DNA from 3 places in the Kitasatospora sp. NPDC101157 genome. Region 2 is predicted to be linked to each of the others. Evidence: riboswitches for the same ligand, from Rfam matches in the RefSeq annotation. Region 2 holds a riboswitch; each other region holds the start of a gene.

Region 1 (7,515 bases), on a different contig from region 2:
CGCCGGGGCCGTACCGTCCGCTGCGATGACGCCCAAGGTGCCGACAGCTGTGGGGAGTTCGGCCAAAGCCGTGGCGAAGTCGCCGTTCGGCACGGGCACGGTGCGCGGCCGTCCGGTGCCCGGGCGGACGGACTCGGGCGGCTGCCGGCCGGGGGCCGCGGTGCGCAGCACGGCGGCGGCGAGGGCCATGATCGGTTCCGGCGTCCGGTAGTTCACGGTGAGCCGTTCCTCGCGCCAGCGGCCGGGCAGGTGCGGGTCCAGCATCTGGGCCCAACTGCGGGCGCCGGCGGGTGATCCGGTCTGGGCGAGGTCGCCGACGACGGTGAGCGAGTTGGTCGGGACGCGGCGCAGGACGGCGCGCCAGGCCATCGCGGAGAGCTCCTGCGCCTCGTCCACCACGACGTGACCGTACGCCCAGGTGCGGTCGGCGCCGGCGCGTTCGGCGGTAGAGCGGTACGGGCCGTCGTCGCGGAACCGTCCGGCCAGGGCGGCGGCGTCCAGCAGGACGTCGTCGGTCTGCCCGGTGATGGTCAACACGCCTTGGGCGAAGGCGAGTTCCTTCGGGTCCTCGGGCTCGCTCCGGTCCGCCGGGCGGAGCTCGCCGAGGAGTTCGGCGGCCTCGTCCAGCAGTGGGACGTCCTCGACCGTCCAGGGCGAGCCGGGCGGGCGGAGCAGGGCGGCGGCGTGCTCGGGGGCGACCTGGGCGAGCAACTCCCCGTCGGTGAGCAGCCGTTCGAGGAGCCGCTGCGGGGTGAGGGCGGGCCAGAGCGGATCGAGTGCGGCGCGGACGTCCTCCCGGGCCCACAGCTCGCGCGGGGCGTAGTGCGTCTCCTCCTCGTCGTACGGGCGGCCGAGGGAGAGTGCCTGGGCGATGGCCAGGGCGTCCAGCAGGGTGCGCAGGTAGTGGGCGCGGGCCCGGTTGTGCGGTGCCCGCAGGCCGCGGGCGGCGTCGAGGGCCTGGCCGCAGGCACGGGCGGAGACGCGCAGTCCGTCGCCCAGGTCGAGGCCCTCGGCGGGCGCCGACTGGTGGGCGGCGACGGCCCGTCGGAGCACCTCGGTCATCCACGGGCCGCCCTTGGCGACGGCGGTGGCGGGCGCGTCGGTGCGGCTCGTGGTGACGTCGGGGAACAGTTCGCCGACGGTGCGCAGCACCACCTCGGTCTCGCCGAGGGCGGGCAGCACCTCCTCGATGTAGCGCAGGAAGCCCGTGGTGGGGCCGATGACCAGCACGCCGCGGCGCTCCAGGGCGGCCCGGTGGGTGAACAGCAGGTAGGCGGCGCGGTGCAGGGCGGCGAGGGTCTTGCCCGTCCCGGGGCCGCCCTGGACGACCAGTGCGCCGGGCAGCGGGGAGCGGATCACCCGGTCCTGCTCGGCCTGGATGGTGGCGACGGCGGTGCCCATCCGGCCGGTGCGCTCGCGGGCGAGGGCGGCGAGCAGAGCGGCCTCGCCGACCAGGGTGCGGCGGCCCGACTCGTCCAGCCCGGCGAGGTCGAGCGCCTCGTCGTCCAGGCCGGTGAGGGTGCGGCCCTCGGTGTGCAGGTGGCGGCGGCGCAGCACGGCGCCCGGGCGGGCGGGGGTCGCGGTGTAGAAGGGGTGGGCGGCGGGGGCGCGCCAGTCGAGCAGCAGGGGTTCGTGGGCCTCGTCGGTCAGGCCGGTGCGCCCGATGTAGTGGACGGTGCCGTCGCGTTCGTCGAGGCGGCCGAAGCAGAGGCCGCGTTCCACCGCGTCGAGCCGGGCGGCGTGGCGGGCGGCCTCGTGGGCGCGGACCTCGCGCTCCAGCCGGGCCTGGTGGGTGCCGCCGGCGGATGCGCCGCCGTGGGCGCGGGCGGTGGTGCGGTGGGCCCGTTCGCGGGCGGCGTCCAGGTGGGTGTAGAGCCGGTCGAGGTGGGCCTGTTCGGCGCGCAGGGCCTCGGCGAGCGCCGGGTCCGCGGAGTGGGCGGGCCGGGCCGGTTCGGTGGGTTCCGCTGGAGTTCCGTTCATCGGTGTGGTACCCTTGCGGTGAGGAGTTTGTAGAGTTCATTCCGACGGGTGTCGAACCGCCCCAGCGTAGCCCATCCGCCGACGTTCGGCGTGACCTCGGCTGTTAGGCTTGCGAAGCGTGAGCGCGAAGCCCCAGATCCCCAATGTCCTGGCCTCCCGGTACGCCTCGGCGACCCTGGCCCAGCTGTGGTCCCCCGAGCACAAGGTGGTCCTTGAGCGCCACCTGTGGCTCGCCGTCCTGAAGGCCCAGCAGGACCTCGGTGTCGAGGTGCCCGCGAACGCCGTCGCCGACTACGAGCGGGTGATCGACCAGGTCGACCTCGGCTCGATCGCCGCCCGTGAGCGGGTCACCCGCCACGACGTGAAGGCCCGGATCGAGGAGTTCAGCGACCTCGCCGGCCACGAGCAGATCCACAAGGGGATGACCTCCCGGGATCTGACCGAGAACGTCGAGCAGCTGCAGATCCGCCAGTCCCTGGAGCACGTCCGGGACCGTACCGTCGCCGTCCTGGTGCGTCTGGCCGACCTGGCCGCCCAGCACTCCGAGCTGGTCATGGCCGGCCGCTCGCACAACGTGGCCGCGCAGGCCACCACCCTGGGCAAGCGCTTCGCGTCGATCGCCGACGAGCTGCTGGTCGCCTTCCGCCGCCTGGAGGAGCTGATCGCCCGCTACCCGCTGCGCGGGATCAAGGGCCCGGTCGGCACCGCCCAGGACATGCTGGACCTGCTCGGCGGCGACACCGACAAGCTGGCCGAGCTGGAGCGCCGGGTCGCCGCGCACCTCGGCTTCGACAACGTGCTGACCAGCGTGGGCCAGGTCTACCCCCGCTCGCTGGACTTCGAGGTGCTGACCGCCCTCGTCCAGCTGGCCGCCGCGCCGTCCAGCCTGGCCAAGACCATCCGTCTGATGGCCGGCCACGAGCTGGTGACGGAGGGCTTCAAGGAGGGCCAGGTCGGCTCCTCCGCGATGCCGCACAAGATGAACACCCGCTCCTGCGAGCGCGTCAACGGCCTGGCCGTCATCCTTCGCGGCTACGCCTCGATGACCGGCGAGCTGGCCGGCGACCAGTGGAACGAGGGCGACGTCTCCTGCTCGGTGGTGCGCCGGGTCGCGCTGCCGGACGCCTTCTTCGCCTTCGACGGCCTGCTGGAGACCTTCCTGACCGTCCTGGACGAGTTCGGCGCCTTCCCGGCCGTGGTCGAGGCCGAGCTGGACCGCTACCTGCCGTTCCTGGCCACCACCAAGGTGCTGATGGGCGCGGTGCGCGCGGGCGTCGGCCGGGAGACCGCCCACGAGGTCATCAAGGAGCACGCCGTCGCCTCCGCACTGGCGATGCGCGCGGGCGCCCGGGAGAACGAGCTCCTGGACCGCCTGGCCGCCGACGAGCGCATCCCGCTGGACCGGGCCGCGCTGGACGCGCTGCTGGCCGACAAGCTGTCCTTCACCGGGGCGGCCGGGGCGCAGGTCGCCGAGGTCGTCCGCCAGGTGGAGGCCGTCGCGGCGGCCTACCCCGAGGCGGCCAAGTACGCTCCCGCCGACATCCTCTGACGGCATGTCAGCTGTCTGACGGAGCCTCAGTTCTCCGACGAGGGCCCTGCCGCCGTTCCGGTGGCGGGGCCCTCGGGCGTCCGGGAGTGACCGGGGTCGAACGGCGGGGTGGTGGTGGAGCACGGCCAGTCGCAGCTCGGCTCGGCCACCGGCTGCTCCGCGGGCGCGAGCACGTTGCCCCGGACGGTGACGGAGGCGATCAGCCCGCCGCCGACCAGCAGGCCCGCGCAGATCAGCATCGCGGTGTGGAAGGCGGAGTCCACCGCGGAGGGCACCCGGTAGGCGTCGCCGCTCAGCCCGGCCATCGCCGGGAGGGCTGCCACCGCGAGCAGGCCGGCCGCCCGGGCGGCGGCGTTGTTGACGCCGCTGGCGATGCCCGCGTGCCGCACGTCGACGGCGGCCAGCACGGTGGCGGTCAGCGGTGCGACCAGCAGGGTCATCCCGGAGCCCATCACCGCGACCGCGGGCAGCACGTCCGCCCAGTAGGAGGAGCCGGGACCGATGCGCAGCATGAGCAGCACCCCGGCGGCGCAGAGCATCGGGCCGACGGTGAGCGGGATGCGCGGGCCGATGCGCTTGCCGAGGCGCCCGGCGCGCGCGGACAGGGTGAGCATCAGCAGTGTGATGGGCACCAGGGCGAAGCCGGAGACCAGCGGCGAGAAGCCGGAGACGATCTGCAACTGCACCACCAGGAGGAAGAAGACGCCGCTGAACGCCGCGTAGACGCACAGGGTGACCAGGTTCACGGCGGTGAACAGCCGGGAGGAGAACAGCCCGAGCGGCAGCATCGGATCGGGCGCCCGCCGCTCGACGGCCACGAACGCGGCGGCGAGCAGCAGGCCGAGCGCGCCGCTGACCCAGACGCCGGGGGACAGTCCCTCCCCGGCGGCGGTGAGCGCGTAGGTGATCGCGCCGAGGGCGAGCGCGGCGAGCAGGGCGCCGGGCACGTCGAAGCGGCCGGTGGCGGACTCGTCCCGGCTCTCCGGCACGTACCGGGAGGTGACGGCGATCACCGCGGCGGCCAGCGGCAGGTTCAGCAGGAAGATCCAGCGCCAGCCGGGCCCGTCCACCAGCCAGCCGCCGAGGAAGGGGCCGATGGCGGCCGACACCCCGCCCAGGCCGGACCACAGGCCCACCGCGGCCGAGCGGTCGTCAGGGTGGAAGACGGCCTGGAGCATGGCGAGCGAGCCCGGGGTGAGCAGTGCGCCGCCGATGCCCTGGACGGCGCGGGCGGCGATCAGCACGTGGATGGTCGGGGCGGCGGCGCACGCCGCGGAGGCGGCCGCGAACCAGACCACGCCGATCAGGAAGACCTTGCGCCGCCCGTAGCGGTCGCCGAGGGCGCCGCCGAGCAGGATCAGGCCGGCCAGGGTGAGCAGATAGGCGTTCAGGGTCCATTGCAGGGAGGCGAGGGAGGCGCCGAGGTCGGTGCCGATCCGGGGCAGGGCGACGTTCACCACGGTGCCGTCGAGCATCGCCATGCTGGAGCCGAGCACCGTCGCGAGCAGTACCCAGCGTCCCTGCGCGGTGCCCAGGCGGAGGGAGCCGGCTTCGGAGGTGGTCACGGCCCGATCCTGCGCCCGGTGGGGCGCACGTGACAAGGGTCACCGGGAGGCGTGTCGGTCGGCGACGGTGCGTGAACGGAAGGTCGCGCTGGGGTCCGGCGATCGGCGCAGGGTCGTGGATCAGTGGCGCCGGGTGAATGGATTGTGCACGTACGGTACAGCGGATCATTCGGAGGGTCACCGCCTGTCAAGGATTGGTTGCCGCTTCAAGAGATCGACATTGCTTCACCCGAACGGATGGGTTTTAGTTCAGCGACCGCCCGGCCAGTCCGGACGGATCCGCCGGGTGGAACGCCGAGTCCTGCCGCTGCCCGGTGGTTCGAACTGAACTCTGTACGGCAGGAGCGGGGGACCCACAGGTAAGTCGCCGGACCGGAGTTCGCGCTTTTCGGAGCGCGGACGTCCAGGACCGGCTCGGGGTGAAGCCGCGCATGCGGCCGGGCAACTCCAGCCCGAACCCGACAGCTCACCTCGCAGGCGTCGGAGAGGAAAGTTCCATGCCTGCACAGGCTCGTCGTATCGCCCTGCCCCGTGCCGCCCGCATCGGCATCGCCACCGCTGTCACCGGTGTCTCCTTCGTCCTGCCGCTGGTGACCGCGATGAGCGCCCAGGCGAACACCGCCCCGGCCGCTTCGCACGCCGCTCCCGCCTCGGCCGCCTCGGCCATCGCCCACGAGAGCTACCGCGTCGTCAGCGGGGACACCCTCTCGGAGATCGCCGACGTCAAGAATGTCGACGGCGGCTGGCACGCGCTGTACGAGCGGAACCGCTCGGTGGTCGGCGCCGACCCGAACCTGATCTTCCCCGGCCAGCAGCTCGCCCTCGTGGGCCAGGCCGCCGGGGCCCCGGGTGCCGCTGACGCCGCTGACGCCGCTGACGCCGCGAAGCCCGCCGCGCCGGCGAAGCCGTCCGCGTCGGCCACCCAGGACTCCGCCGCCGCGGACACCCAGCTGCAGGTCCAGACCGAGGCCGCCAAGCCGGGCGCCCAGCTGCAGACCCAGGTTCAGGTCGCCGCCCCGGCCCAGGCCGTCACCGCGGCCCCTGTCGCCGCCACCGCCGGCTACGTCGCCCCGCTCGCCAACCCGGTGCTGGGTGAGGCCTACGGCGTGGCCGGCTCGATGTGGGCCTCCGGCCACCACACCGGCCAGGACTTCGTCGCCTCCACCGGCACCCCGCTGCGCGCCGTCGCCAACGGTGTCGTGGTGAAGGCCGGCAACGGCGGCGCCTACGGCAACGAGGTTGAGATCAAGCTCGCCGACGGCAAGTACGCGCAGTACGCGCACCTCTCGGTGATCGGCGTGAAGATCGGTCAGAACGTCACCGTCGGCCAGCAGCTGGGCCTCTCCGGCGCGACCGGCAACGTGACCGGCCCGCACCTGCACTTCGAGATCCGCACCGGTCCGGAGTACGGCTCGGACATCAACCCGGTCACCTACCTGCGGGCGCACGGCGTCGCGCTCTGACCCAGCAGGGTTTCAGGAACCACCGCTGTCGCGGGGGCGAAACGGTCCTCCGGGATGGTCATGTCGGGTGACCGCTCGACCGGACGATCGCCGCGGTAGTGGACATGGGCGCGGGACACGCCCACGGTCGGCCCGGCTGCAGGGGAGATCTCCCCTGCAGCCGGGCCGACCATTTGCCGTTCTCGGTACCGGCTGGCGTTCGGTGCTCCGAACGTGCGTCGACTCGGGCTGCTTCCTGCGGGCGGATTCGCTTCTCCTGGAGGACTGCTCCGCATGGCGCCGGGGAGTGGGCCGGGACGGGGGACGTGGACCGGCCGAAGGCGGGGTGGCTGCGCCGGCGGGCTTCGAGTCGAGCGCGATGTACGGGGAGGATCGTGCTGGACGACGCGGCGGAGGGCGACCGAGGGCCTGCCCCGGCGGTTCCCGCGCGCCGCTGTGGCCTGGCCCCGGTGGGCCTGGCGCCGCTGGACCTAGCCCCGGTGGGCCGGCAGGCCGTGCTGGGCGGCGGTGAGGAGCTCGTGCATCCGGTGGCCGAAGTCCTCGGTGTCGCAGGCGGGTTCGGGGAAGACCAGGCGGACGTCGCGGTGGCCGTGCGAGTGGTCCAGGCGCAGCACCAGGCCGTGGCGGTCCAGGGCGAGCGGGCGCACGGCGGGGCGGTGGGTGAGCAGGGCCGGGTCGAGGAGCCCGGCCAGCAGGTCGAGGGCGTCGGCGTGGTCGTCGGCCAGGTGGGTGAGCAGTGCGGCCTCGTGGCGGGCCAGCGGGTCCGGGGTGGCGAGGGCGAGGTCGGCGGCGGTGAGCGCGTTGGTGCCGTACGGGGTGGCGAGGACGGCGTGGGCGACGTCCACCCGCAGGTGGACGCTCAGGCCGTCGTCGGCGAGGTGGGCCAGGTGCAGCCGGCCGGCCAGGGTGAGCCGGGCGCGGATGCGGTCGCGGACGGCGACGGGAGAGACGTCGGTGA
Region 2 (7,515 bases):
CCCGGGATGACCTCGGCCAGGTCGTCGTGGCGGCGCACCCGGACCATCGCCACCAGGTCGTAGCCGCCGGTCACCGAGTAGACCTCGCTGACGCCCTCGATGGCGGCGATGGCCTCGGCGATCTCCGGGATGCGGTCGACGCTGGTCTTGATCAGGACGATGGCGGTGATCACTGTTCAGGGCTCCTTCGTGGGGTGCGGCCAGCGTATCGGGCCTCAGCCGGGCCGTCTCGGGGGGTGGCCGACGACGGTGCAGGCGTAGAGGAAGCCGGCCGAGAAGCCGATCACGTGCACCAGGTAGGCCACCCCGGGGCCGGCCGAGTGCACCGACCACCACTGCAGGGCGAACCAGAGGCCGAGCACCAGCCAGGCCGGGAAGCGCAGCGGGAGGAAGAGGAGCAGCGGCACCAGGGTGGTCACCCGGGCCCTCGGGTGGAAGCGCAGGTACGCCCCGAGCACGGCGGAGATCGCGCCCGAGGCACCGATCAGGACCCGGGTGGAGTCGGGGGAGTGCGCCTCGGCGAGCGCGAAGCCGTACGAGGCGAGGCTGCCGGCGGCCAGGTAGAAGAGGAGGTACCTGGCCCGGCCGACCCGCCGTTCGACGGTGGGGCCGAAGACGTGGAAGAAGAGCAGGTTGCCCAGCAGGTGCAGCCAGCCGGCGTGCAGGAACAGCCCGGTGAGCGCGGAGACCGCCGGGTGTTTGCCCGGGGTGGGGGAGGCGGGGCAGCCGGGGACCGGGTCCGGGCCGGCGGCCAGTTGCTCGGCGGTGAGCGGGTGGCCGGTCAGCAGCTCGGCGGGGACGGCGCCCCAGCGCTGCTCGTACCGCTGCTCGGCGCAGACCCGGGCCTGGCCGGTGCCGTACAGCGGGTTGAGGCCGGCGGCCGGGCCGAGCAGGAAGACCAGGGTGTTGACCGCGATCAGGGCGTAGGTGACCGCCGCTGCGGGCACCGCCGGGCGGTCTCCCCGCGCTTCCGCGTACTGGGGGGCCGCGAGCGCCATGCGGCCAAGCATCCCTCCGCGCGCGGCAGGTGACACGGCGGTTTACGGCAAGTGGACCAGCCGCCGTGTTCCGGCAACCGGTGGTCGGGGTGGTTGCCCCAGGCAATAGGCTTGGGCCGGGCAATCCCGTCTCCCGCCGCCGACGCCGGGGCTCCGGGGGGAGCGCCTAGCCCACCCAGGGACCAGCCGAGAGGATCCCCGATGACCGTCCCCGCACTGACCGCCGAGACGCGCTGGCGCTGCACGCTGTGCGGCAACCTCACCCGCTTCGACGTGACCCGCACCGCGCGGGTGACCGAGTTCCTGCACTTCGACCTGGCCGGGGAGTCCAAGGTCGAGGAGACCGAGGTGCACAGCGAGACGATCGAGTCGGTGCGCTGCCGCTGGTGCAACGCCGTGGACCAGGTCGAGCTGGTGGCCCGCCCGGGCGCCGAGGGCGCGGAGGCCCCCGCCGAGCAGGGCTGACCCCGCCGGTGGCGGTGGGCGGTGCGCGACGCGGCCGTCCACCGCACGGGACAATACAGACAAGACGCACGGAGCGTGACGACAGGGGCGGCCGCGGGCCGCACCCGCTGGACCAGGATCGGAGCCGAGGACGTGGTGGACGCAGCGAGGGAGCCCGGCGAAGCGCAGGGGCTTCAGCCCGCTGCGCAGGCACCGGAGCAGGCCGCCGGGGCGGTCCCGTCCGAGACCGCCGCGGCGGAGGAAGCCGCCGGTTCCGGCGCTGCGGGCTCCGACACCGCCGGCTCCGGCCCCGCCGGTGCCGCCGCGGAACGCGTGGTCGAGAAGCTGGACCGGCCGCTGCCGGAGGGGGTGCGCCGGCGCGTGGTCGGGCTGGCCTCCGACGCGCTGGGCGGGTTGCCACCCGCGGAACTGCCGCAGAGCCTGCGCCAGTACGTCAAGTTCACCCCGGTCCGGCGGGCCAAGTACGCGGCCACCGCGCTGGCGGCGGCGCTGGAGTCCGAGCCGGCCTTCCGGGTGCGGATAGCGGAGCGGCTGCGGCTGGGCCAGCCGGACCTGGTGAAGGCGCTGGAGTCGGGCACCGTCCCCGGCGCCGCCGATCCGATGGACGTCGCGGCCGCCGCCTACCTGGTGCGCTCGGCAGGCTGGAGCCGACTGGTCACCGAGGCCGGCGAGGAGGCCGAGCGGGCCGGCGCCGAGGACGCGGCGGCGGAGGCAACCCGGCTGGTGGAGAAGCTGCAGGCCGAGCTGGCCGAGGTGCGGGCCGCGGCGCGGGCGGACCTGGACCGGCAGCGCGCGGAGTTCGAGGGCGTCCGGCGGGAGGTCGAGTCGCTGCGCAAGAAGGTGCGGTCGCTGGAGAGCGACACCCGCCGGGCGCAGGCCGAGACCCGGCGGGTGACCGGGGAGCTGGAGGCCGCGAAGGCGCAGGCCGCGGGCGAGCGCAGTGCGGCCGAGGGCGAGGCCCGACGGCTGCGGCACCGGGTGTCCGAGCTGGAGACCGCCGCCGAGCAGGGCCGCCGGTCGGCCCGCGAGGGGCGCAGCGTCGAGGACATGCGGCTGCGGCTGCTGCTGGACACCGTGCTGCAGTCGGCGCAGGGACTTCAGCGCGAGCTGGCGCTGCCGGTCTCCCAGATCCGCCCGGCGGACCTGGTGGAGGCGGTGGTCCCGGGGGCGGCCTCGCCGCACGACGTGGCCCGGCGCGGTCTGGCCGAGGACGATCCGGCGCTGCTGGACCAGCTGCTGGCGATCCCGCAGGTGCACCTGGTGGTGGACGGCTACAACGTGACCAAGACCGGGTACCCGACGCTGCCGCTGGAGCAGCAGCGGATCCGGCTGCTGGGCGGTCTGGCGATGCTGGCCCAGCGCACCCAGGCGGAGGTCACCTGTGTGTTCGACGGGCAGGACCTGGACGTGCCGGTCATCATGGCGCCGCCGCGCGGGGTGCGGGTACGGTTCAGCCGGACCGGGGAGACCGCGGACGAGCTGATCCGCCGTCTGGTCCGGGCCGAGCCGCAGGGCCGTCCGGTGGTGGTGGTGTCCACCGACCGGGAGGTCGCGGAGGGCGTGCGGAAGGCGGGTGCGCGCCCGGTGGCCTCGGTGCTGCTGCTGAACCGGCTCGCCCGTCCCTGATCCGGGCCGGTGGCCGTGACCCCTGGTCAGTGCCCTTTTCGGGCGCTTTCCGTGGTGGTGTGCGGATCCGGTGAAGCCGGCGTGGGAAGCGGAGTTCACGCCTTCGGGGGAGTGGCAAAACGGATAGATCTTCACTAGGGTCTGGCGTCAAACCTATTTTCCGGAACCTCACCCGAACAGGTGAGTCCATTGGAAGAAGGAGCCGGTCACTTGGCCTCCCACCGCCGTCCCAAGCAGCCGAGCCGCGCGCGGGTCTCCGTGCTCACCGCTGCCGCTGCGACCGCGGTCGCCCTCTCCGCCCAGGTGGCCGCGCACGCCGCGCCGCAGCCGAACACGTCCGACGTCAAGGCGCAGATCGACCAGCTCCAGCAGGAGCAGGAGCAGGCGGCGGAGAAGTACAACGGCGCCAAGGAGCGGGCCGACCAGCTCCGCAAGCAGGCCGACCAGCTGCAGGACCAGGTGGCCCGCAGTCAGGACCAGATGAGCCAGCTGCAGACCGGGCTGGCCCAGGTCGCGGGCGAGCAGTACCGCACCGGGGGCATCGACCCGTCCGTCCAGCTGATGCTCTCCTCCGACCCGTCCGGCTACCTGGACAAGGCGTCGAGCGTCCAGCAGGCCAGCCAGAGCCAGACCGAGGCGCTCAAGGGGCTGCTCGACCAGCAGCGCCGGCTGGACCAGGAGAAGGCCGAGGCGGCCGCCGTGCTGGCCTCGCTGGACTCCACCACCAAGGACCTCAACCAGGCCAAGTCGGACGTCAACCAGAAGCTGAAGGCCGCGCAGGACCTGCTGAACTCGCTCAGCGCCACCGAGCGGGCCGCGCTGAAGGCCCAGCAGCAGCAGGACGACCGCGCCTCGCGCGGCGCGGCCCGGGTCGACCTCAGCAGCCTGCCGCCGGCCAGCGGCTACGCGGCCGTGGCCGTGGCCAAGGCGATGAGCAAGCAGGGCTCGCCGTACGTGTGGGGCGCCACCGGGCCGAGCACCTTCGACTGCTCGGGCCTGATGCTCTGGTCGTACGCCCAGGCCGGCGTCTCGCTGCCGCGCACCTCGCAGGAGCAGGGCGACGTCGGCACCCGGGTGCCCTCGCTGGACCAGGCCCAGCCGGGCGACCTGGTGATCTACGGCAGCGACCGGCACCACGTCGGGATGTACATCGGCAACGGCATGGTGGTCCACGCGCCGCACACCGGTGACGTGGTGAAGGTGATGAAGGCCGACGCGATGCCGATCAACACGATCCGCCGGGTCTGACGGCCCGACACCCTCCTCGGGGCCCGACTCCGGCCCTGTGATACGCGCCACCTCCCGATCGGGGGTGGCGCTTCGGGTTTTGCCCGCTACCGGCCAACCGATGAGTGTTGATCAGCTTTGCGTACAGCGGCGATCACGATCAGTCATTTTCACAAGAGAACATGGGTAATCTTCCGTCTTTTTTCTGACAAGGATTTGAACGGATCACGGTTCAGTTACTAGGGTCGTGCCCCGAACCACCGCACTGTCGATCACCCAGCCTGGGTGGCGGCGGTGGTTTCCGTCGAGTTCGCGAAACAGCGGGGCAGGTCGAAGCGACTGCCCGACAGGGGAGCCCAGTGGTCGGGGGCGCTGCGGAGCGGAGCCGGGGAACCACGTTCCTCCGGGGTGAATCGGCGCCAGGTCGGCCGTTGGTGAGGCCGTGAGGCGTCGTAGGGCATGCTTCCGGCCCGAACCCGTCAGCTCACCCGGTAGGCGGAGGTAGGAAGAAGGAGTCCGCCTTCGTGGCGTCCCATCGTCGTCCCAAGCCAGCCAGCCGCGCTCGTGTCTCGATCCTGACCGGTTTCGCCGCCGCGGCCGTCGCCCTCTCCGCGCAGACCGGCGCGCACGCCGACCCGCAGCCGACCAAGGAGCAGGTCAAGGAGCAGGTCGACCAGCTCAACGAGCAGGCCGAGCAGGCGACCGAGAAGTACAACGCGGCGCAGGAGAAGCAGCAGGAGCTGGAGAAGCAGGTCTCCGGCCTGCAGGACCAGGTGGCCCGTCAGCAGGCGCAGGTGACCGACCTGCAGGGCGGCCTCGCCGAGATCGCCGGCGAGCAGTACCGGAACGGGGGCATATCCCCGACCGTCCAGCTGATGCTCTCCTCCAGCCCGGACAACTTCCTCAACCAGGCCGGGGCGCTGAACCAGGCCGGTGACACCCAGAAGAACCAGCTGAAGCAGCTCCAGGAGCAGCAGCGCAAGCTCGACCAGGACCGTACCGAGGCCCAGGGCAAGCTCGCCGAGCTGGAGTCCACGACCACGCAGCTGAAGGCGTCCAAGGAGGACGTCCAGAACAAGCTGAAGGCCGCCCAGGACCTGCTCAACACGCTGACCGAGCAGGAGCGCCAGGCGATCAAGGCGGCCGAGGAGAAGGCCGCCGCCGACGCCAAGGCCAAGGCGGACGCCGCCGCGCAGGCCTCCCAGTCGGGCTCCGGTGACCGCGCCTCGCGTGACAGCGGCCGCTCCGACCTCGGCTCGGGCTCCTCGAACGCGCCGGTCAAGATCGCCCCGGGCAGCTCGCACGGTGCCGCCGCGCTGGCCGCCGCCGCCACCAAGGTCGGCAGCCCGTACGTCTGGGGCGCCACCGGCCCCAGCTCCTTCGACTGCTCCGGCCTGATGGTCTGGGCGTTCAACCAGGCCAACGTGTCGCTGCCGCGCACCTCGCAGGAGCAGGCCGGCGCCGGTACCCGGATCGGCACGGACCTCTCCCAGGCCCAGCCCGGCGACCTGCTGATCTTCTACAGCGACGCCCACCACGTCGGCATCTACGCGGGCAACGGCCAGGTGCTGCACGCGCCCAAGCCGGGCGCGTCGGTGCGCTACGAGGCCGTCTCCAACATGCCGCTGGCTTCCATCGTGCGGGTCTGATCCCCGCCCGGTCCGACGGGCCCGGTCCTCCACCACGGAGGGCCGGGCCTGCGGCTTTTCCGGCGACGCGCTCTGGTGTCCGAATAAGGGTCAAATATTCGGGTCGGGAGGGGTTTGGACTCACTTGCCCGGACTCGCTAACGTCTGCCACCGGACTCCCGCTCGACGGCCGCCCACCGGGGCGCGGCCGCGGGGCCGCGCCGCAGGACTGGAGCCGCTGCCGCCATGCCCGTGCACCGCCGTTCCCAACTGCTCGTCCGTGCGCTGGTACTGACCGCTGCCGCCACCACGGCCCTGGGTGTGGCGACCGGCGGCAGCGCCCAGGCCGCCCCCGGGGCGCCGGACAAGCCCGACCGCAAGGACGTCAAGGCGCAGGTCGAGCAGCTGTACGACGAGGCCGAACAGGCCTCGGAGAAGTACAACGCCGCTCAGGAGGCGCAGAAGCGGCTCCTGAACGAGACCGCGAACCTGCAGGGCGAGGTCGCCGCCGCCCAGGACCAGCTCAACCAGCTGCGCGGAGACCTGGCCACGGTGGCCGGGGCCGAGTACCGGGGCGGCGGGATGGCCCAGACCGCCCAGCTGATGCTCTCCAGCGACCCCGAGGCCTACCTCGCCCGCGCCCGTACCCTCGGCCAGGCCGCCGAGCGGCAGCAGGAGACCCTGCACGAGCTGGTCACCCGTCAGCGCAGGCTCGACCAGCGCCGCACGGAGACCGCGGCCAAGCTCGCCGAGCTGGACCAGGCCCGCCGCTCGCTGGCCGAGAACAAGCAGCAGATCCAGCAGCGGCTGGCCGCGGCGCAGAAGCTGCTGAACGGTCTGGGCGCCGCGGAGCGGGCCAGGATGGCCGTCCAGGACGCCCGGGAGGCCGAGCAGCGCGCCACCCGCGGCACCGACCGGCTGGACCTCGGAACCACCCCGCCCGCCTCCGAGCGCGGAGCGGCCGCGCTGGCCGCCGCGGTGCGGATGATCGGCTCGCCCTACGTCTACGGATCCACCGGACCCCGTGCCTTCGACTGTTCCGGTCTGATGTACTACAGCTGGCGGCAGGCCGGAGTGACCCTGCCGCGGACCTCGCAGGCCCAGGCGTACGCCGGGCAGCGGATCAGCCTCTCCGAAGCACGGCCGGGAGACCTGGTGATCTTCTACCGGGACATGCACCACGTCGGGATGTACGCCGGCGGCGGGGTGATGGTGCACGCCCCCTACCCGGGCGCCAAGGTCCGCTACGAGAGCGTCAACTCGATGCCGGTCTCGGGGGTGGTCCGGCTCTGAGCGCGACGCCTTCCGGCGCGGCCGAGCCGCACCCGATAGACGCGGCCGGCCGCGTGCTGTCCCGGCGCGGAGCGCTGCTGCTGGCGGCCGGCGGGCTGGTCCAGCTGTCGCTGCCCCCGGCCGCCCCCGCGGCGGCGCCGGACGCGCGGGACGCCGACCGGCGCACCGAGGTGGCCGCGGTGCTGGCGGAGCGGGCGCGCTCGCTGCCCGTCTGGTCCGGGCTCACGGGGGCCGGGGCGACGTACCGCAACCTGGTGCTGTCGCCCGGGCCGGCGGCC
Region 3 (7,515 bases), on a different contig from region 2:
CGGGCGGCCCAGTAGCCGGCCAGCGGCAGGTAGTCGTCCATGGTCAGGCTCATGCCATGGGAGAAGACGACGACGGGCAGGCTGCCGCCGGTGGTCGGCGCCGTGATCCGCACCTCCAGATCCTGACCGCGGCCCGGAGCGGCCAGCGAGATCGGGCTGACGGAGATGACCGGGGTGGTGAAGTCGTTGCCGCCGTCGGCGGACGTGTTGTCGCTCACGAAATTGCCTTTCTCGGACGAGCCCAGTGGGCTCCTGCTGCGCGGTGTCTGGCAAAATGAGAATCCGGAGCACTGCTCCGGATAACGATACGGAGCAGTGCTCCGCTTTGCAAGCAGGAGGTGTGCACGATGTCCACGGCCGACACGCCGTCAGCATCTGCAGGACGTAAGCGTGCCGACGTACGCCGCAACGAGCAGAAGCTCCTGGACGCGGCCGCGGCCGTCTTCGTCCGCAGGGGGATCGACGCCCCCGTGCGGGAGATCGCCGCGGAGTCGGGTCTCGGTATGGGCACGATCTACCGCCACTTCCCCACCCGGGCGGACCTGGTGGTGGCGGTCTTCCGGCATCAGCTCGACGCGCTCGCCGCCGCCGTCGACGCGGCGCCGACTGCCGGCACGCCGTACGAGGTCCTGCGGCAGTGGGTCCACCAATTCGCCGACTTCCTGGTCACCAAGCACGGCCTCGCCGAGGCGCTGCACTCGGACCAGGCGGGATTCGAGAGCCTGCACAACGAGTTCGTCGAGCGCCTGATGCCCGTGCTCGACCAGCTGTTGAAGGTGTCCGCTGCCGCTGGATACACGTGCTCCGACGTACGGGCCTACGACTTCATGATCGCCATCGGCAACCTGTGCATCGGGGTGGAGAACTTCCCCGACTACCAGGCCCGCCGCATGATCGACCTGCTGCTCGCCGGCCTTGCCCGGACCGCCCCGCCACCCGCGAGTGGAACGTGATCACACGGCACAGGTCCAGGTCCGCGACCGCCCGCAGCACCGCGACCTGCGACGCGAGGCGCAACAGGTCCTCGTTGGAGCGTTGGGTGCGCAGGCCGGCGACGGTGCGCAGGTCGGCGACGGCGGGCAGGTTGAGCAGGTCGCGCAGGTCCTCGTCGGTGACGACGGGGGCCAGGACGCGGTAGTCGGCGAGGTAGCCGTGCTCGATGCCGCCGCGAACTTCCTCGGAAGCTCCGTCCGTCTTTCGGCGGTCTCGGGGAGCGGGAACGCCAGCGGCCACGGGGCGCGCGAGTTGCGGCCGTTGACCAGCTTGCTGCCGTCGAAGGCGCCTGCCGCAGGCTCTCGCGGACCAGGGCAGGTCATCCCAGGCCCGGTCCGATGGGCTGCCCGGTGGAGGCGCGCGGAACGAGGACGGGCCGAAGTCGCTCGGAGGCGGCCGGCTGACCGGCGATCAGCCGCAGCAACTGCCGGACCGCCCGCCTGCCCTGTTCGGCCATCGGGGAGCGGACACTGGTCAGCGGGATCGGCAGCTCGGCGGCGAGCGGGGTGTCGTTGAAGCCCGCGAGGGCGAGGTCCTGGCCGACCCGCAGGCCCAGGTCCCGGGCCGCCCCCATCGCGCCGATGGCGGCGAAGTCGTTGACCGCGAAGAGCGCGGTGGGCCGGTCGGTACCGCGCAGCAGGTCGGTGGCGGCCTCGCGTCCGCCACGCGTGTCGAAGCGGCACTGCCGGACGCGGTACGCGGGCAGGGGAAGCCCGGCCTCCCGATAGCGCTCGACGAAGCCGGCGGTGCGGTCGGCGCCGGTGCTCGCGAAGGCCTCTCCGGCGACGACCGCGACGTCCCGGTGGCCGAGGGCCAGCAGGTGCTCGGCCACCAGCCGCCCGCCCAGGTGGTCGTCACAGGTCACGGCGGTCAGGTCGGTGGCGTCCGGGGCGTCCGCGGTTCGCCGGTTGACCAGGACGAAGGGGACCGCGCGCAGGGCCGGGTCGCGCAGCGCGGCACCGTCCAGGTGGGCGTCACCGATGATCACGCCGTCCACCCGGCGGCCGAGCACCATGGTGAGGCGCTCGCGCTGCGTCCCGGGGTCGTCGTGGGTGTTGGTGACGAAGGTGGACAGGCCGTGCCGGGCCGCCTCCTCCTCCACGCCCTCGTAGATGGTCGCGACGACGATCTCCGACAGGCGCGGGAACAGCACGCCGACCAGGTTGCTGCGGCGGGTGCGCAGGCTGGTGGCGTGGGGGTTGGGCCGGTACCCGAGCTCCCGGGCGAGCGTGCGGATGCGGTCGGCGGTCGCCTCGGAGGCGGCGCGGCCGCGCTCGCCGGCCGGGCCGTTGAGGACCCGCGAGACCGTCGACACGTGCAGCCCCAACTGTTCGGCGATGCCCTGCAACGTCGCCGGACGGCCCTCACTCGCCATGCCGACTCCCCCTTCCCCGCCCGGATGTCCTTCCCCCATTCTCGGGGACGGTCAGGAGTTCACGAGCCGTTGCCCGCCGTCAGGTACGGCAGGGACACCAGGGTGACGATCACCGCGATCACGGCGATGACGGCGAGGGCGGCCAGGAGCCCGAACAGGACCGGCCGGGCGACGGAGAACGGCAGCCGCAGACCCGGGTAGGCCGTGCGCAGGGCGCGTGGCCTGCTGTCGCGCTCGGGTGCCACGGCGATGGTGAAACCGGCCGGCCGGAACACCTTGTCGTCCAGGGTCTGCCAGTCCCAGTGCTCGGCGCGCAGCAGCACCGGGGTCTCCTGCGCCGTCCCGGACACCACGAGGAGCACCGACCCGCCCTTGGACCCGAGCACCGGGTGGGCGGTGGCGGCGGTCGGCCGGACCGAGGCGGCCCGGCCCCGGCGATCGGTGACGGTCAGCCGGCCGTCGGCGTAACGGACCCGTTGGCGGCGCGACCGCTGCCGGCTGGACAGGCCGAGCCACGCCACGGCCGACCCGGCCACCAGCACGACGATGAGCGCGCCCGGCAGGGCGCCGACGCCGTCCAGGGCGGCCCGCATGACCACCCGGCCCGCGGCCAGCAGCAGGATGAGGCCGACCACCGGACCTGCGACGACCAGCCGCCGGTAGGTCTGCCGTAACGGGAGAGGACGCAATTCCAGTTCAGGCGAGGATTCTTGAGTCATCGACACCCCTTTCACGAGGGATCAGGATGCCGGTCCCAAACGTTTGGGTCAATGGGAAGGCCAAAGGTTTGGGTTGCCCGGACGGCAGCGCCGAACAGGGGGTTCGACATCGAAGCTCGCTCTCGGCCCAGCCACACCGACGGCTGTGGCTGATACGCGCCCTTCCGGATCCGGCGCACGCCCACCTCGAAGCGCCAAGGTCAGTATCTGCCGGACCCACCGGCCTTCGTCTGTTGGCTGGGCGCCAACTGCCAGACCGATCTGATCGCCGCGGCCCGGGCGGTGCTCGCCGACCCCACCACGGCTGTCGGCGCACAGGTGCGTGTGCTCAGTCTGGTACACGTGAATGGCTCACATCTCGGGGCGGGGGGACCCCGGCGATCCGCCGTAAACGGATGAATCACAAGTTGAAGAGGATGCGTGCCTGCCCGCAGGGCGGTCCTGATCCTCCGGCCGCCTCCGTCCCACGGGCCGGGTGCCCGCGGGACGGAGGCGGCCGACCCGCCCGGACGGGGTCGGTCCGGCCTCGGCCTACGTCCGTGACGGACGGGTCAGTTGGAGAAGTCCTGGGTGAGCCAGACGGTTCCACTGGCATCCCGGTGGACGGCGATGCCGATGTGGGTGAATGCGCTGCTGAGGATGTTCTTGCGGTGGCCGTCGTCCGGCGGCGTCTCGTTCAGCATGTCCTGGGTCAGGCTGACCGCCAGGGCGGCGATGTCCTGGGCCGAGCTGGAGACCCCGCTGCCGTAGCCTATGTTCTCCCCGACGGCGTTCCACTGGACGCCCGCAGCCGTCTCCCGTGCCCCCAACTCGGCCTCGCCCGGGCACTGGTGGGACATGCCGCAGCCGCCGGCCATCGCCTGGTTGTGGGCCTCGGCGCTGCTGGTCAGCCCCGACGTGATGGTGTAGGCGGGCAGACCCTGCGCGGCCCGCGCCCGGTTGATCAGATTGAGGACCTGCTGCACGGCGTCCGAGTTCGAACCGGTCTGCGCGGCCGGGGTGGCGGGTGGGGCCGCGGGGGCGGGGGCGTGCGTGACCGGGGCGGACGGGGACGACGGCGCGGACGTGTGGGATGCCGGGGCCGGGGTCGGAGCAGAGGGCCAGGCCGGATGGAAGCCCTGGGACTCGCCGCCGGGGCGCGCGGCCGCGGATTCCGGGGCGTGGGAGGCCGGGGCGGACGGCGACGGCGAGGCGTGCGAGGCGTCGGGCGTGGCCGGAGCGGCGGGTGGACCGGCCTGGTGGCGGTGCTGATAGTCGGAGTCGCTCTGGTGCCGGTGCTGATGGTGCTCCTGCCAGCCGGCGTGGCTCGCCTGCGTGTGGGAGCCGGGCGCGGCGGAGGCTCCGCTCGCGCTCAGCAGCGGCAGCATGAGGCCGGCGCCGGCGATCCCGGCGGTGGCGGCCAGACGCTGGGTGTGTCTCCGGCGCGCACGGCGATGCCGGCCGGTACCTGAAATCAGCATGGGGCGTCCCTCTGCGACGCCTGCGAGGTGAGCTGTCGGGTTCGGGCCGTGAGGTAGCCCGGCCGCACGTAGCGGCTTCACCCCTAGCCACACCCATCTCGTCCGTGAACGGGCCGAGCAGGGCGCGGCGAACTACCTGGTTCCCCCGCTCCTGCCCGGTGCACTGCTCGACGTCCGGCCGACCGGTGGACAGGACTCGGCGTCCCGGCGGCAGGGTCCGCAGGTGCGGACAGCCTGAACGCTAGGCAGACCGACCCCGAATACACAAGTTCGTATCATGCAGATCACATGGACATCCGACGAAGAACTGACGGAATACCATATTGGCTGATTTAACATCGCATAAGTGTCCTAATCGGACAATTCTCCTGACCGTCGATGCCGGCTGCGACGGCCGCCGTTCCGGGAAGTGCTGGGGCGCAGTCGGGCGAGGTCGCCCGCCGGGCCACGGTCTTCCCGGGTTCGCGTTGACACGGCCCGCATGGACGGCTGCGCGGCGTTCCTTCGGTCTCCGCCTCGTGCACGGCAACTCGGACCCTGGTCCGTCCAGGTCGGTGGGCGAGCGCCCGGAGCCGGGTGGAGCGGCGTTTGAGCCGATCAGCGGCCGGGCCCTGGACCGGGGCGGAGCCGCCGGCCAGATGCGGCACCCGGGGTCCGTCGGAGCGCGTTGGAGTATGCACGGGCAGCGGCGGCGGGTTGGTTCTCCGCCGCCGCAGAAGACTTCCGGACCTGTCTCAGCCGTAACGGCGGCGGGGTGCAGATCAGGCCGTGCCTGTCGCGCAAGCGGTTTCGAGAGCGATGAGGCGGTGGGCGAGGGTGCGCGCCGGGCCGGTGAGGCCCTTGAGGATCTCCCGGGCGTAGGGGCTCCGAGGGTGGTGGGCGAGATCCTGGACGGCGCTCCAGAGTTCCGCGATGCCGGCCAGGCTGTGCTGGACGTGGCGGATGGCGTCGTGGCGCTGGGCGAGGTACTGCTCGGCCATCTGGTGGGCGCGGCGCCAGTCGACATCGCCCGCTTCGACGGTCCGGGCGAAGGCCGGCGTGGTGTCGCCGTCGGCGAGGCGGATGGCGTCGATCTCCTCGACGCGCCGGCGGAGGTGTTCCTCCTCCTGTCGGGAGTCGAGGGCCGCGGTGGCGTCGGTGACGGCGAGGTGGCCGGCGATGACCTGCTCGGCGAGGTCGGGGGCGTGCCGTCGCAGTCGTGCGTGCTGGGCGAGGAGGGCCTTGGCGTCAGCCTTGCGTCTGCGGACGGCGGTGTAGGCGGCGTTGAGGGCGAGGGTGCCGATGCGGACCTGTTCGGCGAGGTCGGGGGCGTGTTCGAGCACGGTGGTGGCGATGGACAGCCGGGTGACGTTGATGCCGCAGCGGGCGGTGTCGGACGGGAGCGAGCCCGGGGACAGTGAGCGTGCCATCGCGGCGATCATGGCGTGCTGGCTCGCGGTGGTGTTCGGGTGGTGGCGGTTGGCGGACACGATCAGGCAGACCGGATCGTCGCCCTGATAGGTGGTGAAGCGGGGTTCGACATCGGCCAGTTCGCAGGCGGCGAGTCGTCCGCGGCCGTCCAGGAGGACGCCGTCGGCGTCCAGGATGACGGGCTCGGTCAGGCCGTTGCTCTCGATGTCCTGGGCGAGGTCGAGGAGTTCGTCGGGGCCGAGCATCGGGAACAGAGCGGTAACGGGGTGGACCTTCACAGTGGGATCTCCTTGATCGGGATGGGTACCGGGGCAGAAGACGCCACAAAGGGGCATATGGTTCAGCGGCCGCGCCCGTCGGCCTGATCGGGCGCGGCGGCGTCGGTGGCGTGCCGGCTGCCCTGCCGGACTCGCGGGTGATGATGTCGTCCCAGTCGAGCCTGCCGATGAGCAGCGCGACCGATCCTGTCTCGGCGGCCATGGCCGGCCGCACCGACGACGCACAGTCCGTCAGGGCGGACGTGGACGGCGTGGCGGCCCCGCAAAATGGCCCGTTCTCTACGGCTTCAAGACACCGGAGGGAACGGGCCCTGCCCCGTACCAGGACGGCGCCGAGACGGCCTGGCCGGTAGCCTGCGGGCATGTCCGTCAACATCGATCTTCACTTCACCGTGTCCAAGCTCGCCGACGCCCCGCAGGCCGAGGCGGTCTCCTCGGCCGTCGGTGACCTGCTGCGCGACGAGGGTTTCGAGGACCAGATCAGCTACGGCCCGGTCGTCGACAACGGTGTGCACTACGTCAGCGGCGAGGCCAGGTACCCGATCATCATCAGCGGATTCGGGCGCTGGCAGCCGTACTTCGAGACCTCCTTCGCCGCCGCCGTGGCCGAGGTCGCCCCGGACGCCGAGACCTCCATCACCTGGGGCTACCCGGACGAGGAGTACTGACCGCCGCTCCCAGGACTGCCGTCCGGTGCGAGCCACCCGCCTCGCGCCGCCACGGCGGCGTGGCCCGAGCAGGCCACCGGCAGCTCGGACACCCCGTACGTGACATGTCGGTGCGGTATCACCGGGTGCCCGCCGCTGCCGACGGCGGCTGGCACCCGCGGCTGGTCAGCGGGCGCGGACAGCCGGGGATCGTCCGCCCACAACAGACTCCCCGTCCGCTCGTGCCGCGACGACGCCGGATCTTTGCCGAAGAACCTCGGCGCCCAGGTGAGGAGGCGGTGCGGCGTTCACCCACCGCCTCCTCACCGGAGTGCGGCCCCTCTTACCCGGCCGCTCCGACCAGCGCGCGCGGGGCCTGGGTCAGGGCGGAGGGCGGTGCGCCCTTCTTCGGGTCCGTCGGGGCCGGCGTCTGGGCCGGGGCCGACGGCTTTGGTGCGATCACGCAGTTGGACTTGCCGGATTCCGCTTCGCCGTTGATGGCGGTGACGCAGAATTCGTAGTTCCAGACGCCGGGGACGAGGTAGGCGATGCCCCGGCTGGTCTCGTTGGTGACGTACTCGTCGGCCTTGAACCCGCTGCCGTCGTGCTTGGACCCGCTGTCGTCGTTGACGT

What was found. A riboswitch is a leader RNA that binds a small molecule or an ion and turns the genes downstream of it on or off. The one in region 2 is predicted to bind cyclic di-AMP.
Region 1: it holds a riboswitch for cyclic di-AMP, as region 2 does, so the genes downstream of both, ACIRVF_RS32955 (peptidoglycan DD-metalloendopeptidase family protein) here and ACIRVF_RS10005 (NlpC/P60 family protein) in region 2, are expected to answer to the same signal.
Region 3: it holds a riboswitch for cyclic di-AMP, as region 2 does, so the genes downstream of both, ACIRVF_RS22150 (CAP domain-containing protein) here and ACIRVF_RS10005 (NlpC/P60 family protein) in region 2, are expected to answer to the same signal.

What each region holds. Positions count from the first base shown of each region.
Region 1 is NZ_JBIWPL010000023.1:34,584-42,098, forward strand. Features, by position in the region: gene ACIRVF_RS32940 (HelD family protein) at 1-1,980, opposite strand, end outside; gene purB (adenylosuccinate lyase) at 2,090-3,529, shown strand; gene ACIRVF_RS32950 (MFS transporter) at 3,556-5,010, opposite strand; cyclic di-AMP (ydaO/yuaA leader) riboswitch at 5,407-5,589, shown strand; gene ACIRVF_RS32955 (peptidoglycan DD-metalloendopeptidase family protein) at 5,592-6,557, shown strand; gene ACIRVF_RS32960 (DUF2470 domain-containing protein) at 7,028-7,515, opposite strand, start outside.
Region 2 is NZ_JBIWPL010000004.1:60,194-67,708, reverse strand. Features, by position in the region: gene ACIRVF_RS10030 (Lrp/AsnC ligand binding domain-containing protein) at 1-173, opposite strand, end outside; gene ACIRVF_RS10025 (rhomboid family intramembrane serine protease) at 216-998, opposite strand; gene ACIRVF_RS10020 (hypothetical protein) at 1,200-1,463, shown strand; gene ACIRVF_RS10015 (NYN domain-containing protein) at 1,776-3,089, shown strand; gene ACIRVF_RS10010 (NlpC/P60 family protein) at 3,300-4,337, shown strand; cyclic di-AMP (ydaO/yuaA leader) riboswitch at 4,677-4,830, shown strand; gene ACIRVF_RS10005 (NlpC/P60 family protein) at 4,841-5,965, shown strand; gene ACIRVF_RS10000 (NlpC/P60 family protein) at 6,191-7,237, shown strand; gene ACIRVF_RS09995 (hypothetical protein) at 7,291-7,515, shown strand, end outside.
Region 3 is NZ_JBIWPL010000011.1:17,306-24,820, forward strand. Features, by position in the region: gene ACIRVF_RS22130 (alpha/beta hydrolase family protein) at 1-218, opposite strand, end outside; gene ACIRVF_RS22135 (TetR/AcrR family transcriptional regulator) at 348-953, shown strand; gene ACIRVF_RS22140 (LacI family DNA-binding transcriptional regulator) at 1,313-2,368, opposite strand; gene ACIRVF_RS22145 (hypothetical protein) at 2,428-3,087, opposite strand; gene ACIRVF_RS22150 (CAP domain-containing protein) at 3,639-4,547, opposite strand; cyclic di-AMP (ydaO/yuaA leader) riboswitch at 4,550-4,718, opposite strand; gene ACIRVF_RS22155 (hypothetical protein) at 5,309-6,235, opposite strand; gene ACIRVF_RS22160 (hypothetical protein) at 6,598-6,903, shown strand; gene ACIRVF_RS22165 (SGNH/GDSL hydrolase family protein) at 7,226-7,515, opposite strand, start outside.